3 regions of the Brevibacterium metallidurans genome follow, and region 2 is predicted to be linked to each of the others. Evidence: riboswitches for the same ligand, from Rfam matches in the RefSeq annotation. Region 2 holds a riboswitch; each other region holds the start of a gene.

Region 1 (4,052 bases), on a different contig from region 2:
GCTCCAGGGCGGTGGTCAGAAGCCGATCGCCATCTACGCCGCCAACGACGGCACCGCCGGCGGAGTGCTCGCCGCGACGACGAAGGCCAAGCAGGACCCCGTCGTCACCGGCCAGGACGCCGAGGTCGACGGCCTGCAGAACATCCTTAAGGGCGAACAGTACGCGACGATCTACAAGTCGATCCCACCGCAGGCCGAGTTCGCCGCCAAGGCTGCGATCGCCCTGGCCGGAGGGGAGGAGCCGAAGGCCGCGACGACGTACAAGGACACCCCGACCGACTTTGTCGAGGCCAAGGTCGTCACGAAGGACACGATCAAGGACATCGTCGGCGACCAGATCAAGGCCTCGGACATCTGCAAGGGAATCGATAAGAAGCTCTGCCAAGACGCCGGAATCGAATAGGCCCCGATGACTTCCCAGACGAATGACCCGACGCCCGCTTCCGGGCGGGCGTCGGGGGACCCAGTGCTCGAACTGCGCGGCATCGCCAAACGCTTCGGTGCCGTCCAGGCGCTCACCGACATCAACCTCACCATCGGCCGCGGCGAGGTCGTCGGCCTCGTCGGCGACAACGGCGCCGGCAAGTCGACGCTCATCAAGATCATCGCCGGCGTCCACGGCGCCGACGAAGGCGAGATCCGCATGGGCGGGCGCCCACAGCGGTTCTCCTCACCGAAGGACGCCCAGAAGGCCGGGGTCGCCACGGTGTTCCAGGACCTCTCCCTGTGCGAGAACCTCGACGTCGTCGCCAACCTCTTCCTCGGCCATGAGGCCACCCGCGGCGGCGTCCTCGACGAAGTGACCATGGAGGCGAAGTCGTGGGAGCTCCTGCGCAGTCTCTCGGCGAAGATCCCGAGCGTGCGCGTGCCCATCGCCGCCCTCTCCGGGGGACAGCGGCAGACGGTCGCGATCGCCCGGTCCCTCCTCGGCGAACCCTCCATCGTCATGCTCGACGAACCGACCGCCGCCCTCGGAGTCGCCCAGACCGCCGAGGTGCTCAACCTCATCGAACGCCTCCGGGACCGTGATCTCGGGGTGCTCCTCGTCAGCCACAACATGGCCGACGTCCAAGCCGTCTGCGACCGCGTCCACGTGCTGCGCCTGGGCAGGGACGCCGGGGACTTCCCCGGTGACGAACGCACGGATGTGCTCATCGCCGCCATCACCGGCGCCAACGACAACGTCGTGACCCAGCGTGCGGCGAGGAGGGGTGAGCGCCGATGACCCGCAGCTCGTTCATCACCGACGAACGGATCTCCGACGAGGGGTTCGTGCGCACCTTCTTCCGGCGGATCAAGGAGGGCCAGCTCGGCTCGTTCCCCGTCATCCTCGCGCTCATCGTCATCGTCGTCGTCTTCCAGTCGGCGAACAGCAACTTCCTCTCCCCGGCCAACCTCGTCAACCTCTCCACGCAGGTCGCCTACCTGGCGATCCTCGCGCTCGGCATCAACCTCATCCTCCTCCTCGGGGAGATCGACCTCTCGCTCGCGCAGCTCGGCGGGCTCGCGGCCTCGGTGCTCGGTGTGCTCGTCGTCCGGCAGGACGTGCCGCCGGTCATCGCGCTGACGATCATCCTGCTCCTCGGCCTCGTCGTCGGGGCGATCCAGGGCTGGTTCTTCGCCGTCGTCGGCATCCCCGCCTTCGTCGTCACTCTCGCCGGCCTCCTCGCGTTCACGGGGCTCACCCTCACCGTGCTCGGCACCCAGAAGAACCTCTCGATGGCCGACACCTTCGCCTTCGACTTCGCCAGCTACTACTTCCCGGCGATCTGGGCGTACGTCTTCGGGGCGATCGCGGTCATCGGGTTCGCCGCGGGCCTCGTCTACTCGAAGCTGCGGCGCCATGCGCAGGGGCTCGACAGTGCGAGCTGGCTGGCCGTCATCGTCCGCATCGTGCTGCTCACGGCGATCGTCTTCGGCTTCCTCATCCTCGTCAACCAGGACTTCGGTCTCGCCCTGCCGTTCTTCCTCATGATGGTCATCGCGATCGTCATCGACCTCGTGCTGCGCAAGACGCGCTACGGGCGTTCGATCTACGCCGTCGGCGGCAAGGTCGAGGCCGCGCGGCGGGCGGGCATCCGGGTGACATGGGTGCGCATCAGCGTCTTCATGACCGCCGGCGTCCTCGCCGCCCTCTTCGGCTTCGTCAAGGCCGGAGTGACGACGAACGCCGGGTCGACGCTCGTGGCGACCCAGGATCTGCTCAATGCGATCGCCGCGGCCGTCATCGGCGGCACCTCCCTCTTCGGCGGACGCGGCACGGCCTGGGCGGCGGTGCTCGGGGCGTTCGTCGTCGGCGCCATCAACAACGGCCTCTACCTCATCGGCTTCAACTCCGACGCGCAGCAGATCATCACGGCCCTCGTCCTCCTCACCGCCGTCGTCATCGACGCGGTCAGTCGGCGCGGTCAGCGCTACGTCGGCAGGGGATAGTCGCCGAGGCGGGCGCACGGCAGCTCGAATTCACCGAGACCGCCAGTTCGCGCCGAGACCGCACCTCCAGACGTGCGGTCTCGGCGCGAAGTGGCGGTCTCGGCGGTGGTGGGACCCGTGAACCGCGCGGCCCACGCGTGCGCTGCCCGCGTCACCGGCGCCTCGGCGATCCTGATACAGTCGAAGGCAATGACATGGGGTGCCCGGGGAATCGCGCCGGGCTGAGAGGACACCCATCGAACCTGATCTGGGCCATGCTAGCGAAGGGATCGTCATGACCGACCTCGATCTGTCGTCGGCGCACGCACGTCTGCGCGCGTCGAACCCGCTCATCCAATGCATCACGAACACCGTCGTGCAGCAGTTCAGTGCGAACGTGCTGCTCGCTGTCGGGGCGTCTCCGGCGATGCTCGACCACGACGCCGACGCCGCACAGTTCGCCCACCTCGCCGGCGGGCTGCTGATCAACTTCGGCACGGCGACGAACCAGCAGTTCCTCGCCGCCGACGCCGCGATCGAAGCCGTCACCGCCGATGCGAAACCCTGGGTCCTCGACCCGGTGAGCATCGGTGCCGCCGATTTCCGCACCACCCGGATCCGCCGGGCCGCTGCCGCCGGACCCACCGCGATCCGCGGCAACGCCTCGGAGATCGCGGCACTGGCCGGCGCCGGTGCCGGCGGGCGCGGAGTCGAATCCACCGACGAAGTCGACGCCGTGCTCCCCGCCGCCGCCGACCTCGCCCGCGCGACCGGCGCGATCGTCGCCGTCTCGGGTGCCCGTGACGCCGTCGTCGCCCACATCGACGGGGTCGACCATGTCGCCCGCATCGACGGCGGACACGCGTTCATGCCGCTCGTCATCGGCACCGGGTGCTCGCTCGGCGCCGTCACCACCGCCTACCTCGCCGCGGTCCCTCCGGCGGGGACGAGTTCGCAGGCCGGACCGGCAGGCGTGGGAGCGCTCGAGAGGTTCACCGCCGTCGTCGCCGCCCACGCGCATTTCGCCGTGGCCGGTGAGGCCGCCGCGACCGGGGCACTGGGTCCGGGCCGGTACGCCATGAACTTCCTCGACGCCCTCTTCACCACCGACGACGACCGCATCGCCCGCTCCCGCGTCGCGGTGACGGCGGCATGAGCGCGGCACTCGACCGCCTCGCCGGCATCGACACCCGCCTCTACCTCGTCACCGACTCCGCGCAGTGCGCCGAGGCCGGTCGGACGGTGGCCGAGACCGTGCGCTCCGCGGTCGCCGGCGGGGTCGGCATCGTCCAGGTCCGGGACAAGGACATCGACGACACCGAGTTCCTCGTCCTCACCCGTGAGGTCGTCGCCGCCGTCGCCGAGGCGGTGGCCGGCACCGACCGCCGGGTCCCCGTCTTCCTCAACGACCGGGTGGCCGTCGCCGGGCGTCTGCGCGAGGAGGGCACGGACGTCCACATCCACGTCGGCCAGTCCGACACCCCCGTCGCCGAGGTGCGCGCCCTCCTCGGCGACGCACCGCTCGTGGGTCTCTCGGCCGCCGAGGACGCCGAATTCGCCGCAGCCCGGGCCACCGGAGCGGTCGACCTCGTCGGCATCGGCCCCGTCTTCGACACGACGACGAAGGCCGACGCACCGGC
Region 2 (4,052 bases):
TCATCGTCAGGCCCTGCAGACTGCCGCCGGTCTCGACCATGAGGTTGACGGCGAAGCAAGGCTCACTCAGTTCGGTGAGGACGACCTCGGAATCGCCGGTGAAGCGCAGGGGACTGTCGGGCCCTGCCCGGTGCGGGGTGCCGGAGATCTCGAGGACCACCTCGGCGGTGGGAAGGAACGTCCGATCAACGCCGGGCAGGGAGGAGAACGGCCCGGGTCGTTCGAGGCGGGCGATGCTCAGACGCCACCGCGCACGGTCAGGGGTGAGAGCTGCGGACTCGACGAGGGAGACGAGTTCGGTCGTCTCCCCGGCACCATTGGCCCAGGCTGCGGGGGTGATGTCTGCGAAGGAGGCGATGCGGCGCATGGCCCCCATCGTAGGCGCACGGCCCTATCCCGGAGGGTCAGTTCACGCAGAGGCAGAAAGGGTGGCCGGCGGGATCGAGGAAGACGCGGAAGGTCTCGCCCGGCTGGAATTCGGCCTTCCCGGCGCCGAGTTCGAGGACCTGCGCCTCGGCGGTGTCGAGGTCGTCGACCATGACGTCGATGTGCATCTGCTGCGGATGGTCCTGGCTGGGCCAGCCCGGGGCGCGGTAGTCCTCGACCTGCTGGAAGCAGATGGGCGGCCAGGAGTCGGATGTGATCTCTGCCCACGTGCCGTCGTCGTCGACGCGGACCTGCCAGTCGAGGAGGTCGCCGTAGAACTTGGCGAGCTCACCAGCATCCGGAGCATCGAGAACGACCACGGGCTGCTTTGCGATAGCCATGGTGCAGAGTCTACGCCGGTGGACGGACACGAAGAAGGGCGGCGACGGGAATCCCGCGACCCGTAGGATTGTTGAGCAATATGCCACGCAATCCGAACCGATGACACGAGGCCTCCATGCGCACCCATCAGCTGCCCGTCGCCGACCATCCCGCGGTCTACATCATCCACGACAATCCCGAGTGGATTCCGCCCTTCGCCGAGGCGCTCGACGCCCAGGGCGTCGAGTTCGTCGAATGGCTGCTGCCGGGGTCGACGATCGACCTCTCCGCGGAGCCGCCGGAGGGGATCTTCTGGTCCCGGCTCTCGGCGTCCTCGCACACCCGCACGGACCCGCACGTCAAGGACTACGGCCGGGCCGTGCTCGCGTGGCTCGAGGCCGCCGGGCGCACGGTCGTCAGCGGCGCGGACGTCTATGAGCTCGAGGTGAGCAAGATCCGTCAGCATCGGGAGCTTGAGTCCCGCGGCTTCGACGTCCCCCGCACGGCTGCGGCGTTCGGATCCGGCGCCCTCGCCGAGGCGGCTGCCGACTTCGCTCCCCCGTTCATCACGAAGCACAACCAGGGCGGCAAGGGGCTGGGGGTGCGGCGGTTCGATGCGCAGGCCGAGCTCGATGCCGTGATCGCCGACTTCGGTCCGGGAGGGGCGAACGAGCCGATCGACGGCATCACGCTCGTCCAGGAGTACCTCCAGCCCGCCGAACCGTTCATCACTCGCGCCGAGTTCATCGGCGGACGCTTCCACTACGCGGTCGCCGTCGACGTCTCGGCCGGCTCGTTCGAACTCTGCCCTGCCGACGCGTGCGAGATCCCGGGTGCGGGCGGCGCTGGCAGTGCGCCAGGCGCGGGCGCGCCCTTCGCCCAGTTCACCCGGCGGGAGTCGATCACTGCAGAGACGCCTCTCATCGGCCGGCTCGAAGCGCTCCTGCGCGATCTCGGCATCGACTTCGCGGGGGTCGAGTTCATCGAGACCGCCGACGGCCGGCAGGTCGTCTACGACATCAACACGAACACGAACTACAACTCCGCAGTCGAGAAGGCCGAGCGAGCCGCCGGACGTCAGCCTGCGGGCGCCCGAATCGCCGAGGTCCTCGCCGACCACCTCGGCGAGGTGACCGGAGTGCCGACGGATGCCGCAGTCCCGGCGATGTGAGATAGTCTCGAACCACCACAGGGGAGCGCCGAATCCGGCGCTGAGAGTGCGCACGCAGACCCTTACACCTGATCCGGGCAATGCCGGCGGAGGAAGTTGGAGGACACGAATGATCACTGTGCCAGCAGGCGGTGCCGTCGAGGCGCTGCGCAGGTCAGCCGACGAGGATTGGGCGGCGGCCGTCGGCCACCGATTCGTCGAGGAGCTCTTCGCGGGCACCGTCCCCGACGAGGTCATGGCGACCTATCTCATCCAGGACTATCAGTTCTTCGAGGACTTCCTCGCGATGCTCGGCGCGTGTGTGGCCCATGCCGACCGGATCGAGGCGAAGCTGCGGTTCGCCCGGCAGCTCGGGTTCCTCGAAGCCGATGAGGATTCGTACTTCGTCCGCGCCTTCGCCGAGGTGAGGGTGAGTCCCGAAGACTATGCCGACCCCGTCCTGCTGGCTCCGACCGCGGGCTTCCGGGATGTCATGAAGGGGGCGGTCGCCTCGGCGTCGTACCCGGATCTCCTCGTCGTCCTCGTCATCGCCGAATGGCTCTACCTCGATTGGGGCGAGCTGGAGCGAGACATGCCCACTCGCGATGTCCACGTCGGGTGGATCGAGCTCCACCGCGGTGAGGACTTCGCCGCCTGGGTGCAGTTCCTCGTCGACGAACTCGAACGCGTCGTGCCTCGAGGGGACGACGCCGAGGCGGTCGCGACCCGGGACCGGCTGACCGCGCTGTGGGGGCGAGCCGTCGGCCTCGAGCGCGCGTTCTTCGACGAGGCGTACCGGTCTCAGCACTCGTAGACCTCGGCGGCCGCGGCACGCCCCTCCCGTGGCACGATTGACCGATGAACGATTCGCCCGCCGTCCCCGACGCCGACCGCATTCCCTTCGGAGTCTTCAGCCCGGAGATCATCGAATCCGTGCCGCCGAAGTTCTTCCCCACCATGGTGTGGGGCTACTTCGAAACGGAGGACTCGGACGGGGAGACCGGGTGGATCGAACGGACCTCGGACGGGGCGTCGTACTCGACGATCCTCGCTCAGATCTCCGGCTTCCTCGTCGAAACCGAGGCGGCGAATACGTGGGTCGACAGCGATGACGGATCTGACGAGGTAGCCGACGAGACCGCTGCGCCCATGGACCGCACCCTGTCCGATCTCAGCGGCGACGTCCTCGTCGAGGAAGCCTCGGCGGCGCTGTCCCGCCTCATGGTCTACCCGCTTCCCGACGGTCACGAACCCACTGGCCGCTACGTCGCCCTGATCTGCGACGACGACCCCTTCGAATCGGGCAACGTGGAGCTCCTCAACGAAGACGTCAGCAGCGAACTCATCGAGGGCCTGCTCCGCGTCGCGCAGACGCGCTTCGCCGAGACCCTCTCCTCCAGCCCCTTCGACGACGACGTCGATGGAGCTGACGCCGCAGACGGTTCCGAGGCGACTGCCGAGAGCGAGACCAGCACCGATTCCGAACGCACGGCTCCGGCGACCGAAGTGACCTCTGTCCTCAGCGGCGACCAGACGTCCCCTCCGATCACGACGTTCGGGCAGATCTTCGACGGCTGGGCCTTTCTTCCGCTCCCTGAAGACGTCGACGTCAGCGCCGTCTGGTCACTCGTGCTCACCACCGACTCCGAGGACGTCATCCGGTGGTACACCCGACGCACCCCGCTGCTCGATGAGAACCTCCTCGTCGGCGCCCTGTCACGGATGACGTTCGAACGCGAACTCGAACTCATCGACAGCTTCGACCAGGACGACGACGAACCCTCACGTCTGATGCGCGAGACGATCCCCGAACTCCACTCGCTCGTCCCCGACGACTCTCCCACCGGCCCGCTCGACCCCCGCGTCGCGTCTCTGGCGACGAGGTCGCTGCCGAGCACCGAGACCGCGATCGTCGCCAGCCTCCTCCTGTTCGGCACAGATGCGCTCGGATCGAGCAGCGTCGTCTGCGTCAGGGAACTGACAACGGACACCGTGGCCCTGGGGGATTCCGAAATCGACGGCTTCGAGGAACTCGGCCTCTACCGCTCCGTGCTTCGCGACATCCTCCGCAACGGCCTCGGCGAGTTCTGACCGTCCCCCGCAGCACGCTCGACACCACAGTCCCGACACCTCATGATGCTCCTATGCTCAGTCA
Region 3 (4,052 bases), on a different contig from region 2:
TCGGCCCACTCGCCCTGCCCGTCGTCCCGCCGGCCATCACACCCTTCCAGATCGCCGAGTACTTCCCCACCGAGGGCACCTCGTTGCTCCACGACCCCCGCCAGCATGCGATCTCGATGTGCTTCATCATGGAGGTCCGCGGCGAATGCACGCCAAGGGCCGACGCACTCAGCCTCGACTGGCTCACCCCCGAGGAAGCACTGCGCGAGGACATCGTCGCCGAACTCCGCCACGGACAGGAGCACATCCTGCGCACCGCGCTCACCTACCTCGGCTTCCCCACCTGAGGCAGCGCGGCCCGGCGAGAGCGCACTGTGCGATTCGCGCGCGGCGCCCACGACTCCTGGACGCTGAGTGTCGATTTCCGCGACCAGAATCGACACCGAGGGTCCAGAACTCGACACCCCGACACACCCACAGCAACCCGGCGGTCGCACGGCAACCCCCGCGGCCGCCTCGGCGACTTTTCTACACGCTGTAGAAACGCCCTGATAGACTGAAGTCGACGAGGACGGATGTGGTTTTCGGGGCCGTCGTCATCGTCAGGGTTGGTCAGGCCCCGTCGAGAGGACTGCCATGAACGCCGACTCCCATCGGATCCCCACCCGCCAGGCCGCCGCGAACCCGACCGACGACCGGGCCGCCGATCCCCGACCCGACGAATCCGGGCTCAACCGCGAACTCGGCGTCCTCGTCGGCTTCGACGGCTCGGAGCTCGCAGCCCTGGCCCTGCGCTACGGCGCCGCCGAGGCACTCCACCGCGGCGTTCAGCTCACGGTGGTCACCGCGTTCACGATGCCGCTGATGATCTACCCGAACATGGCCTCGATCCCCTCCGAACCCGAGGACGAGGCCGCGATGCGCGGAGCGGAGAAGCTGCTCGCCGAGGCGGCCGACCTCCTGCGCGACCATCCCGGACAGGTCACTTACGCCGCCGAGTCCGGCGACGCCGCAGGCGTGCTCGTGCGACTGAGCTCGAACGCCGAGGTCCTCATCGTCGGCGCCCGCGGTCGCGGCGGCTTCATCGGCCGCATGCTCGGCTCGGTCTCGACAGCCCTGCCGCCCCATTCGCACTGCCCGACGATCGTCGTGCCCAAGCACTCCGCCCGCCGTGAGGACTCGAGCGGATCGGTCGTCGTCGCCGTCGACGGCTCCGAGGCCGCCCGGATCGCGATGTTCACCGCCGCCGAGGTGGCCTCCTCCAGGCAGACGGGCCTCGAGATCGTCTCGGTGCTGCCGGCCGGTGAGGAATGGCTCTACTGGTACCCCGATCTCGAGGTCGGCGGGGATGTCGCAGACCGTCGGCAGAAGCAGCTCGAGACCGCCCTCTCGACGGAGGCCGATGCCCTCGGCGAGCAGTTCCCTGGTCTGCCGATCTCCACCTCGGTGGTCGTCGGGGATGCGGTCTCGATGCTCTCGGAGGCCACGAAGCGGGCCCAGCTCACGGTGCTCGGCACCCGGGGCCGCGGCGCGGTGAAGTCCGCGCTCCTCGGTTCGGTCTCCCGCGGAGTCCTCCACCATGCCGAAGGCCCGGTGATGATCGTCCCCAGCTGAGACGGGCCTGCGGGCCGGTGGTCGTGTTGTACAGTGGTGCCCACACGACAGGGGAGCGCCAGCAGGGGCGCTGAGAGTGCAGATGATGCTGCAGACCCTCGAACCTGATGCGGTTAGCACCGCCGAAGGAAGTCGAGACTCTTCTACCCCTCCTTGAGATACGAGGAGGCACAATGCCGAACACCACCGCGCCCGCGACATCCGCACCCGCGTACACCCAGGCCCCGCCGACGAAGAAGTGGCGGGTCGTCGACTACGTCGTCACCGCCGTCCTCGGCATCGCCGTGGGCCTGATCTTCTGGGTGCTCGCGGCGAGCTGGAAGGTCATCGAACTCGGCTTCCAAGCCTTCCCGCCCTCGATCGGGCTCATCGCCGGCCTGTGGGTGCTCGCCGGTCCCTTGGCCGGGGCGATCATCCGCAAACCGGGTGCCGCGCTCCTGTGCGAGGTCCTCGCCGCCCTCGTCGAAGGCGTCCTCGGCTCCCACTTCGGCTCGACCGTGCTGCTCTCGGGCTTCATCCAGGGCCTCGGCGCCGAACTCGTCTTCGCGGCCTTCGGCTACCGGAAGTTCACCCTGTGGGTGACGACGCTGTCCGGTCTCGTCGCAGCGGCCTTCATGGCGGTGAGCGAGAACATCCTCTACAACGCCGAATGGCAGCTGACCTACCAGTTCGCCTACGCCGCATGTGCGATCGTCTCCGGCATCGTCATCTCCGGCATCGGCGCCTGGTATGCCTACCGCGCGATCGCGAAGACCGGGGCGCTGAGCTCGTTCGCCTCCGGCCGCATGCGCTGATGGGTCTGCCGGTCCGCGCCCGCGGCTTCTCGTGGCGGCACGCCGATCGGGACGCTGCCGCGATCGGTCCCCTCGACCTCGACATCGCCGCCGGAGAGAAGGTCCTCCTCCTCGGCCCGTCAGGGGCGGGGAAGTCGACGCTGCTCCATGCGATCGCCGGGGTCCTGCCCGTCGAGGCCGGAGAGTCCACCGGTGAGATCCTCATCGGCGACGATGCCCCTGACCCCCGCCGAGGTGTCACCGGGCTCGTCCTCCAGGACCCCGATTCGCAGGTGATCTTCTCTCGCGTCGGCGACGACGTCGCCTTCGGCATGGAGAACCTCGGCCTGCCGGTCGAGGTCATCGACGAGCGCATCGGGTCGTCGCTGGCCGCGATGGGCCTCGACCTGCCCACCGACCATCCCACGGCGGCGCTCTCAGGGGGCCAGAAGCAACGTCTTGCGCTTGCCGGCATCCACGCGATGGCGCCCGAGGTCATCGTCCTCGACGAACCGACGGCCAACATCGACCCCGCCTCGGCGGCATCGGTGCGCGATGCCGTGCTCACGGCGGCCGCGGTCACCTCGGCGACGATGATCGTCGTCGAGCATCGGGTGAGCCTGTGGGCCGAGTTCGTCGACACCGTCATCGTCCTCGGCCGGGACGGACTGCTCGCCCAGGGCAGTCCGGTCGCGGTGTTCGGTGATCCCGAACTCGCCGAGGCGCTGCGGGCCTCGGGCATCTGGCTGCCCTCCGCGCAGTCACCGGTCGCACCGGATCGGGCACCGGCCGCCTCGGCGCCCGTGCTGCTGACGGCCTCCGGACTCAGCGTCGCCCGACCGCGCGCCCACGCACCTGCGGCCACGGACCTCAGCCTCGAGGTCTCAGCCGGTGAGGCGGTCGGCATCGTCGGACCCAACGGGGCGGGCAAGTCGACGACGGCACTGACCCTGGCCGGACTCGTCGAGGAGTTCTCCGGTGAGGTGCGCGCGCACGGCCCGCTGGCCGAGGGCGCGAAGCACGGCCGCCCGTTCCGCTGGCCGTCTGCGTTCCTCGCCCCGCGCATCGGCATGGTCTTCCAGGAGCCCGAGCACCAGTTCCTCAAAGGCAGCGTGCACGACGAGCTCGCGCTCGGTCCGCGCCTGGCCGGATGGCCGGCCGCCGAGGTCGAGGCGCGGGTGGAGAGCCTGCTCGGGACGCTCGGGCTGGGCGCTGTCGCCCACGCGCACCCGCAGGGGCTCTCCGGTGGGGAGAAGCGGCGACTGTCGGTGGCGGCGATGATCGCCCCGCGGCCGCAGATCCTCATCGTCGACGAACCGACGTTCGGGCAGGATGCGCTGACCTGGGCGGGCCTCGTCGAGCTCTTCCGCGACGTCCTCGATCATGGCAGCGCCGTCATCGCCGTCAGCCACGACGATGACTTCCTCACCGCGATCGGGGGGCGGCGCATCGTCCTCGGGTCGGCGGAGCGGTCCCTGGAGGGTGAGCGCGTTGAGTGAGACCGTGACTGCCCGTGAGAGGGTCGCCGTCGAGGATCCCGGTCAGCTCATCCCCGTTGTGCGCAGCACCGCGCTGGTCCGGTGCAATCCGCTGTCGAAGATCGCCGTCGCCCTCATCCTCATGGTCGGTGCCCTGCTGAGCATCGACCTCGTCTCCGCCGGCGTCGTCCTCGCCTTCTCGCTTCTCGCCCTGCCCCTGACCGGGCTCGATCTGTGGGCGGCGCTC

The links. A riboswitch is a leader RNA that binds a small molecule or an ion and turns the genes downstream of it on or off. The one in region 2 is predicted to bind thiamine pyrophosphate.
Region 1: another riboswitch for thiamine pyrophosphate. It lies ahead of thiM (hydroxyethylthiazole kinase); the one in region 2 lies ahead of AACX88_RS16795 (TenA family protein).
Region 3: another riboswitch for thiamine pyrophosphate. It lies ahead of AACX88_RS14675 (ECF transporter S component); the one in region 2 lies ahead of AACX88_RS16795 (TenA family protein).

Annotation. Positions count from the first base shown of each region.
Region 1 covers NZ_BAAAAF010000003.1:144,534-148,585, forward strand. The annotation lists gene AACX88_RS05485 (substrate-binding domain-containing protein) at 1-403, shown strand, start outside; gene AACX88_RS05490 (ATP-binding cassette domain-containing protein) at 410-1,225, shown strand; gene AACX88_RS05495 (sugar ABC transporter permease) at 1,222-2,433, shown strand; TPP riboswitch at 2,619-2,720, shown strand; gene thiM (hydroxyethylthiazole kinase) at 2,708-3,568, shown strand; gene thiE (thiamine phosphate synthase) at 3,565-4,052, shown strand, end outside.
Region 2 covers NZ_BAAAAF010000026.1:107-4,158, reverse strand. The annotation lists gene AACX88_RS16810 (HutD family protein) at 1-367, opposite strand, end outside; gene AACX88_RS16805 (VOC family protein) at 405-767, opposite strand; gene AACX88_RS16800 (ATP-grasp domain-containing protein) at 884-1,918, shown strand; TPP riboswitch at 1,928-2,030, shown strand; gene AACX88_RS16795 (TenA family protein) at 2,028-2,711, shown strand; gene AACX88_RS16790 (hypothetical protein) at 2,756-3,988, shown strand.
Region 3 covers NZ_BAAAAF010000014.1:64,171-68,222, forward strand. The annotation lists gene AACX88_RS14665 (DUF4916 domain-containing protein) at 1-287, shown strand, start outside; gene AACX88_RS14670 (universal stress protein) at 577-1,554, shown strand; TPP riboswitch at 1,594-1,702, shown strand; gene AACX88_RS14675 (ECF transporter S component) at 1,728-2,348, shown strand; gene AACX88_RS14680 (ABC transporter ATP-binding protein) at 2,348-3,826, shown strand; gene AACX88_RS14685 (energy-coupling factor transporter transmembrane component T family protein) at 3,810-4,052, shown strand, end outside.